One region of the Streptomyces sp. SP17BM10 genome, then DNA from elsewhere that is predicted to be linked to it. Evidence: riboswitches for the same ligand, from Rfam matches in the RefSeq annotation. Region 1 holds a riboswitch; the other holds the start of a gene.
The links. A riboswitch is a leader RNA that binds a small molecule or an ion and turns the genes downstream of it on or off. The one in region 1 is predicted to bind magnesium.

Region 1 (3,359 bases):
GTCCGGGCAGGCAGTAGACGGTCGGGTGGGCGTGCTCCAGCACCAGCGCGTTCCAGCGCCGGTCGCGCACCGCGACGACGTCCAGCACCGCCCGGTGCCGGCGTCGTGCCCGGCCGGCTCGCGCCCCGACGGCGGCCACCACCGCGGCGAGCCCCGCGGCCCCGGCGGTGAGGAGCCACCCGTCGTGGGTGTGCGGGGCCAGCGGCCGGGCCGGTTCGGCGTGCGGGACGAGCCCGAGCAGCCCCGCGGGCTCGTGGGCGAACGGCTCGACGGCGTGGTGGGCGGCGAGCAGCAGCGCGACGAGGAAGGAGGCCATCAGCGCCAGCCACAGGGCGGTGCCCGCCACCGGGTGCGCCTGGAGCCGGGCGGAGCCGGCCAGCCGGCGGGGCAGCGCGAGACCGGCCGCGACCAGGTAGAGGCCGAGCAGTGCGAGGGTCACCGCTCGTCGTCCCGGGCCTTCACCTGTTCCAGGGCGGCCAGCAGCGCGCCGGCCTCGTCGCCGCTCATGGCGTCGACGAAGTGCAGGAGCGCGCCGGTGCGGTCCGCGGTGGTCTCCAGCGCCTGGTGCATGAGCCGGGCGGTGTACGCCTCGCGCGTGCAGGTCGGCTCGTACACCCAGGCGCGGCCGACCTTGTCCCGGCGCAGCCAGCCCTTGGTGTGGAGGATGTCGGCCACCGTCGTCACGGTGGTGTAGGCGACCGGCCGCTTCTGCCGGAGGTCGTCGACCACCTCGCGCACCGTGGCCGGCCGGCCCCAGGACCAGAGACGGTCCATGATCTCGGCCTCAAGATCGCCGAACCCGCGCAGCACCGCCCGTTTCCCTTCCTCGCCGTCCCCGTCCGGAACGGCGCCCATGGTACGGCCCCGGTCGGCGGTCGGTGGTTCGGACGGATGTCCGGTCACGGTTCTACAAAGGTGTCGAAGATCGTAGGAAAAGCATCCTGCGGTGCTCGGGGAGGGGCTATGCTTCTGGAGGTTTGAAGAGGCACCTCGTTCGGTGAGGCGTCTTCACGGACACAGGCCACTGACCCGACGACGTCGAGAGACGCCCAGGTTCAGGACAGATCTTCCCGAGTTAAGGGTTGATCCCAAGTGGCTTCCCCCGGGCGGGGATTACGCCGTGGAGTGCCAAAGCTCTGACGAGTTGGGGTGTACCGGTTCCGTCAGGGGGTCGGTCCGCTCCTTGCCGTGTCGCGACGCGGCGCACAGTCGGTGCGCCCCCGGCCGGGAGGAGGCGAGAAACATGGACTGCAGTAGTCCGGGCCACAGTTGCCCCTATCCCCGCATGCTCTCGTACACCTCCGGCACGCGGTAACAACCTTTCCTGCGAACGCTCACCACGCGCTGCTCCCTGCATCCGAGGCCGCTCGACCATGCCCTGGTGCAACCGTCCCATGAAGCAAGGGAACTGACGCGCCGTCGTGAAGTGACGCACCGTCATGTCCACACGATGACCGAGCCCGGCCCCGCGCCGGCTCGCGCCGCCGTGCGGCCCGGCGCCGTGCCCGTCCGCAGGGAGGATTACTGCTGCGTGCCCCCTGAAGGCCCCCTCAAGGCAGGGGGCGGGGAGGATCCACCATGGCGAACGTCATGCTCGACCCGAAGGTCCCGGCCGCCCGCGGCGCGGTGCTGGACGACGCGCACGTCGGTGACATCAAGGGTGCCCTCGGCACCATCAGGCTGGACGACGACGCGCCCCGCCGGGGCCTGTCGGTGCGCCTGAAGACACTGCTGGCGATCATCGGCCCCGGCCTGATCGTCATGGTCGGCGACAACGACGCCGGCGCCTTCTCCACCTACGGGCAGGCCGGCCAGAACTACGGCACCCAGCTGCTGTGGACCCTGCTGATGCTGATCCCCGTGCTGTACGTGAACCAGGAGATGGTGCTGCGCCTGGGCGCCGTCACCGGCGTCGGCCACGCGCGGCTGATCCTGGAGCGCTTCGGCAGGTTCTGGGGCGCGTTCAGCGTCGTCGACCTGTTCCTGCTCAACGCCCTCACCCTGGTGACCGAGTTCATCGGCGTCACCCTCGCGGCCGGCTACCTCGGCCTGCCGAAGGCCGCCTCGGTGGTCCTGGCCGCCGCGATCATCATCGCCTCGGCGTTCACCGGCTCCTTCCAGCGCTTCGAGCGGGTGGCCGTCACGCTGTGCGTCGGCTCGCTGCTGCTGGTGCCGATCTACTTCCTGGTCCACCCGAAGACCTCGCGGATGGCCCACGACTTCGTGGTGCCGAGCATGCCGGGCGGCTCGGGCCAGCTCGCGGCCGTCATGCTGGTGATCATCTCCATCGTCGGCACCACCGTCGCCCCCTGGCAGCTGTTCTTCCAGCAGTCGTACGTCATCGACAAGCGCATCACCCCGCGTTTCATGAGGTACGAGAAGATCGACCTGTGGATCGGCATCGCGGTGGTCATCGTCGGCGCCGCCGCGATGATGGGCTTCACCGCCGCCGCGTTCGCGGGCACCGACGGCTTCGGCCAGTTCACCAGCGCGGCCGACGTGGCCAAGGGCATCGAGGACAAGGCCGGCCACCTGGCGGGCGTGCTGTTCGCCATCGCCCTGCTGGACGCCTCGATCATCGGGGCCTTCGCGGTCTCGCTCTCCACCGCCTACGCCGTCGGCGACGTCTTCGGCATCAAGCACTCGCTGCACCGCGGCGTGAAGGGCGCGAAGGGCTTCTACGGGATCTACGCGGGCCTGGTGGTCACCGCCGCGGGTATCACCCTGCTGTCCACCGAGTACACCCAGGGCCTGATGACGCAGTTCGTCCAGGTGCTCGCCGGCGTGCTGCTGCCCTCCGCGACGGTCTTCCTGCTGCTGCTCTGCAACGACAAGGCCGTCCTCGGCCCGTGGGTCAACGGCCCGAAGACGAACGCCTTCACCGCGGCCGTGGTCGGCGTGCTGGTCATGCTGTCGCTCATCCTGACCGCCGCCGTGGTCTGGCCGGACATCAGCTCGGAGGCGATCCTCTGGATCATGGCCGGCTGCGGCGTGGCGGGCGTGCTGGTCGCCGGGTACTCCTTCACCTCCGGCCGCACGGCCACCAAGGAGGACCCGATCGACCGCACCGGCCGGGAGAACTGGCGGATGCCCCCGCTCGAGACCCTGGAGAAGCCGGTCGTGTCCACCGCCCGCAAGGTCGGCATGGGCGCCCTGCGCGCCTACCTCCTGATTGCGATGATCATGGTCATCATCAAGGTCGTCCAGACCGCCCTGGGGCACTGAGCCACCGGACACCCGCCGAACGGACGGGCGGCGGGCTGAGGACCCGCCACCCGTCCGCTCCGCTTCCGCTCCGCCGTCTCCCCGCCGTCTCCCTGAAGGAGGTGCCGCCGTGCACACCCTGACCACCGTCGAGT
Region 2 (3,359 bases), on a different contig from region 1:
TCCGATGAGGTCGTGGAGACGGTACCGGCCCCCGACCACTGCCCCGTTCGATGCTGTCACGGGCCCATACCTTAGTGCCGCGCCCCTGTCCGTGGACACGCCGCGGCAAGGACCGGCACGCGTGGTCCCCGCGACGCCACTTGGTCAGGAATTGGGTATCGCGCGTCAGTTCGGGACTGCTAGCGTCCTCGGCGTGGCAAAGCTGAACCAGATCATCGCCGTCGAAAAAGGCGTCAAGTCCAAGTCCTTCCAGGAGCTGACCCAGGCCCACCAGGACCTGCAGAAGCCCGCGCTGCTGGCCGGGATCTCCCGCACCTACCAGCCCAAGGACGAGGAGGGCGAGCAGCTCCCGCCGGAGTCGACCCGGGTGCAGCTCAAGGCCGAGGACGTCCTGCGGTCCACCGCGACGACGCTCACCCGGCTGTTCGACGTGACGGCCACCAAGGACTGGGCCAACCTCGGCGCCCGCGCCGACGTGGTGGTCGACGGCCGTGTGCTGCTCGCCGAGGTGCCCGTCCCGTACCTGCTCTTCCTGGAGAAGCAGCTCACCGACCTGTTCACCTTCGTGCGGAAGCTCCCGGTGCTGGACGCCTCCGAGTCGTGGAACCTCGACCCGTCCACCGACTCCTGGAAGACCGAGCCGGTGCGCACCATCCGCACCAGGAAGGTGCCGCGCAACCACGTCAAGGCCGAGGCCACCGAGAAGCACCCGGCCCAGGTCGAGGTCTACTACGAGGACGTCCCGGTCGGGTACTGGACGACCGTGAAGTTCTCCGGCGCCCTGCCGGCCCGGCGCGTGAACGAGCTCGCCGAGCGGGTGGAGAAGCTCCAGCAGGCGGTCAAGTTCGCCCGTGAGGAGGCCAACGCCGTGGACGTCACCGACCAGCGCGTCGGCGACGCCGTCTTCGGCTACCTGTTCGGGTAGCCCCCAGATCGCCCGCCCGGGGAGCCGGGCGGGTGCACCGGGCGTGCGCCTCACGCGTCGCCCGGCGCGAAAAGGCTGACACTGACGTTGAAGCTGACCAGGGGTCACAGTGGAGGTTCGAATCCTCCCCCCGGCACCACGGGCCGGGGTAGCCCAAGCGGCAGAGGCAAGCCCCGTCAAACTCAGACTCCCGCTCCAGTCTCAGCATTCGCCGCCGAACACCGGATCGACCGGGTGCGGACGACCATCGACGAATGCAGGTTCAAGTCCTGCCTGTGCCGCTCCGTGGCACGGTAGTTCAACGGCAGAACGCGTCGGTTTCAAAGTGATCCGCGGCCCTTAAACGTGCCGGTGTGAGCAATTGGGCGGCACAAAGGGGCCCGGGAGCAGGCTACGCTCCCGGGTCCTCTCGCCTCCCCGGCACCCGCGCGCGCCTGCGCGGGACGCGCCCTGGTGCGCGCCCGCCGGCTCCCCCGCTGGTCGGAGCGAGGTCAAGCTCAGGTCAAGGGTTGTGCCCGGAGGAGGACGAGGCCCTATCCTGTCAAGCATTCGATAGGACACCTCGTTCGGTGAGGCGTCTTCACGGACACAGGCCACTGATCCCACCCGTCGAGAGACGCTCCGGATCAGGACAGGTCTCCCCGGCCCAAGGGGTGACCCCAAGTGGCTTCCCCGCCGGGACCGGCCGGGGACACGCCGTGGAGTGCCAAAGCTCTGACGAGTTGGGGTGCACCGGACGGCGACGTCCGCCTACCCCTGCCTTGCCGCCGCGCGACGGATCGCGGCCGAGATCGGGAGGGGGCGTGATGGACGGAAGTCCTGGCCATAGTCGGCCCTCCACCGTTTCGTTCCCGCTGTCCTTCTTCCGCTGCTCCAGGCGGCTCCTCCTTCCCTGACCCCGCCGGGTCCGCTCCGCCCGCCCCCTCGCGTCCGTGTGACGCCGGAGGCCCCTGCGCGCGCCCGGTGACGCCTGCGGTCAGGGTTGGCAGTGGCATGCCACCGGGCGGCCCGATGCCCCGTCCTGCCGGGGCGAGGGGGGTTTTCTCCATGGCCACCACCACGCTGTTCTCTTCCGCCACGGCGCGCCTTCGCGACCGCACCGTCGAGGCCGAGCGCCGCACCACCGTCACCAAGGCCGTCCGTTCGTCGCTCGTCTCGCTCGCCGGGCTGGTCGGCGGACCGGTCACCAACCAGGCCGGCGAGGAGGTGGGCCGCGTCGTCGACGTCGTCGCCCGCCTCTACGGACCGGAGCCCTACCCGCCCGTCACCGGTCTGATCATCCGCATAGGACGCCGCCGCGCCTTCATCGCGGCCACCGCCGTCGAGCGGATCCACACCTGCGGGGTCCGGCTGCGCACCTCCCGCGTCGACCTGCGCGAGTTCAACCGCAGGCCCGGCGAGGTACTGCTGGCCCGCGACGTGATGGACCACCAGCTCGTCGACGTCGACGGCGTCCAGGTCACCCGCGCCGCCGACCTCTACCTCGCCCCGCTGGCCGCCCGCACCGTCCTGGTCGGCGTCGACGTCTCGCTGCCCACCCTCCTGCGCCGCCTCGGCCCCCGCCGGTGGCAGATCCGCCCCACCCCCGACGGCGTCCTGGACTGGCAGTCCGTCGCCCCCTTCGGCGAGCAGGCCACCCACGGCCCCGCCGAGGTGCGCCTGCGCGCCTCCCGCTCGGCGCTGCACCGGCTGCGCCCGGCCGACCTCGCCGACATCCTGGAGGACCTCGGCCGCCACGAGCGCCAGCAGCTGCTCGGCTGGCTGGAGCCGGAGCACGCGGCCGACGCGCTGGAGGAGATGGAGCCCGCCGAGCTGGAGAACCTCCTGCGCGAGGCGCCGCCCGAGCACGCCGCCCGGCTCGTCGACGAGATGGAGCCCGACGAGGCCGCCGACGCCCTGCGCGACCTGAACCCGGGCGAGCGCGAGAACCTCCTGGCCCGGATGCCCGAGCCCGAGGCCGCCGAACTCCGCTCGCTGCTCACCCACCGCGAGGGCACCGCCGGCGGCGCGATGACCACCCTGCTGGTCACCACCCGCCCCGCCCGGACCGTCGGCGAGGTGCGCGCCGAACTCGCCGCGCAGGCCGAACACCGCACCGACATCGACGCGGTGACCGTCCTCGACGACGACGGCGTGCTCATCGGCGACATCCCGCTGTTCGACCTCACCGTCGCCGAGGACACCACCGTCGTCGCCGACCTGGTCGCCTGGCGCGCCCAGTTCGGCCCCCCGGTGACCGTCAGCCCCGACACCCGCCTCGCCGAGGCCGCCCACCACCTGGTCGCCGCCCGCGCCACCTCCCTGCTCGTGGTCGACGACACCGACCGCCCCCTCGGCCGGGTCCTGGCCGACGACATCCTCGACTCGCTGCTCCCCGAGCGCGGGCGCCTGCACTTCCGGAGGCTCCTCAAGTGACCCGCGACCTCGACACCCG

Region 2: it holds a riboswitch for magnesium, as region 1 does, so the genes downstream of both, PUR71_RS11280 (magnesium transporter MgtE N-terminal domain-containing protein) here and PUR71_RS26320 (NRAMP family divalent metal transporter) in region 1, are expected to answer to the same signal.

What each region holds. Positions count from the first base shown of each region.
Region 1 is NZ_JAQYXB010000623.1:406,751-410,109, reverse strand. It holds gene PUR71_RS26330 (M56 family metallopeptidase) at 1-439, opposite strand, end outside; gene PUR71_RS26325 (BlaI/MecI/CopY family transcriptional regulator) at 436-807, opposite strand; M-box (ykoK) riboswitch at 983-1,156, shown strand; gene PUR71_RS26320 (NRAMP family divalent metal transporter) at 1,579-3,225, shown strand; gene PUR71_RS26315 (MgtC/SapB family protein) at 3,335-3,359, shown strand, end outside.
Region 2 is NZ_JAQYXB010000529.1:57,469-60,827, forward strand. It holds gene PUR71_RS11270 (serine/threonine-protein kinase) at 1-60, opposite strand, end outside; gene PUR71_RS11275 (DUF7873 family protein) at 194-925, shown strand; M-box (ykoK) riboswitch at 1,480-1,659, shown strand; gene PUR71_RS11280 (magnesium transporter MgtE N-terminal domain-containing protein) at 1,973-3,340, shown strand; gene PUR71_RS11285 (NRAMP family divalent metal transporter) at 3,337-3,359, shown strand, end outside.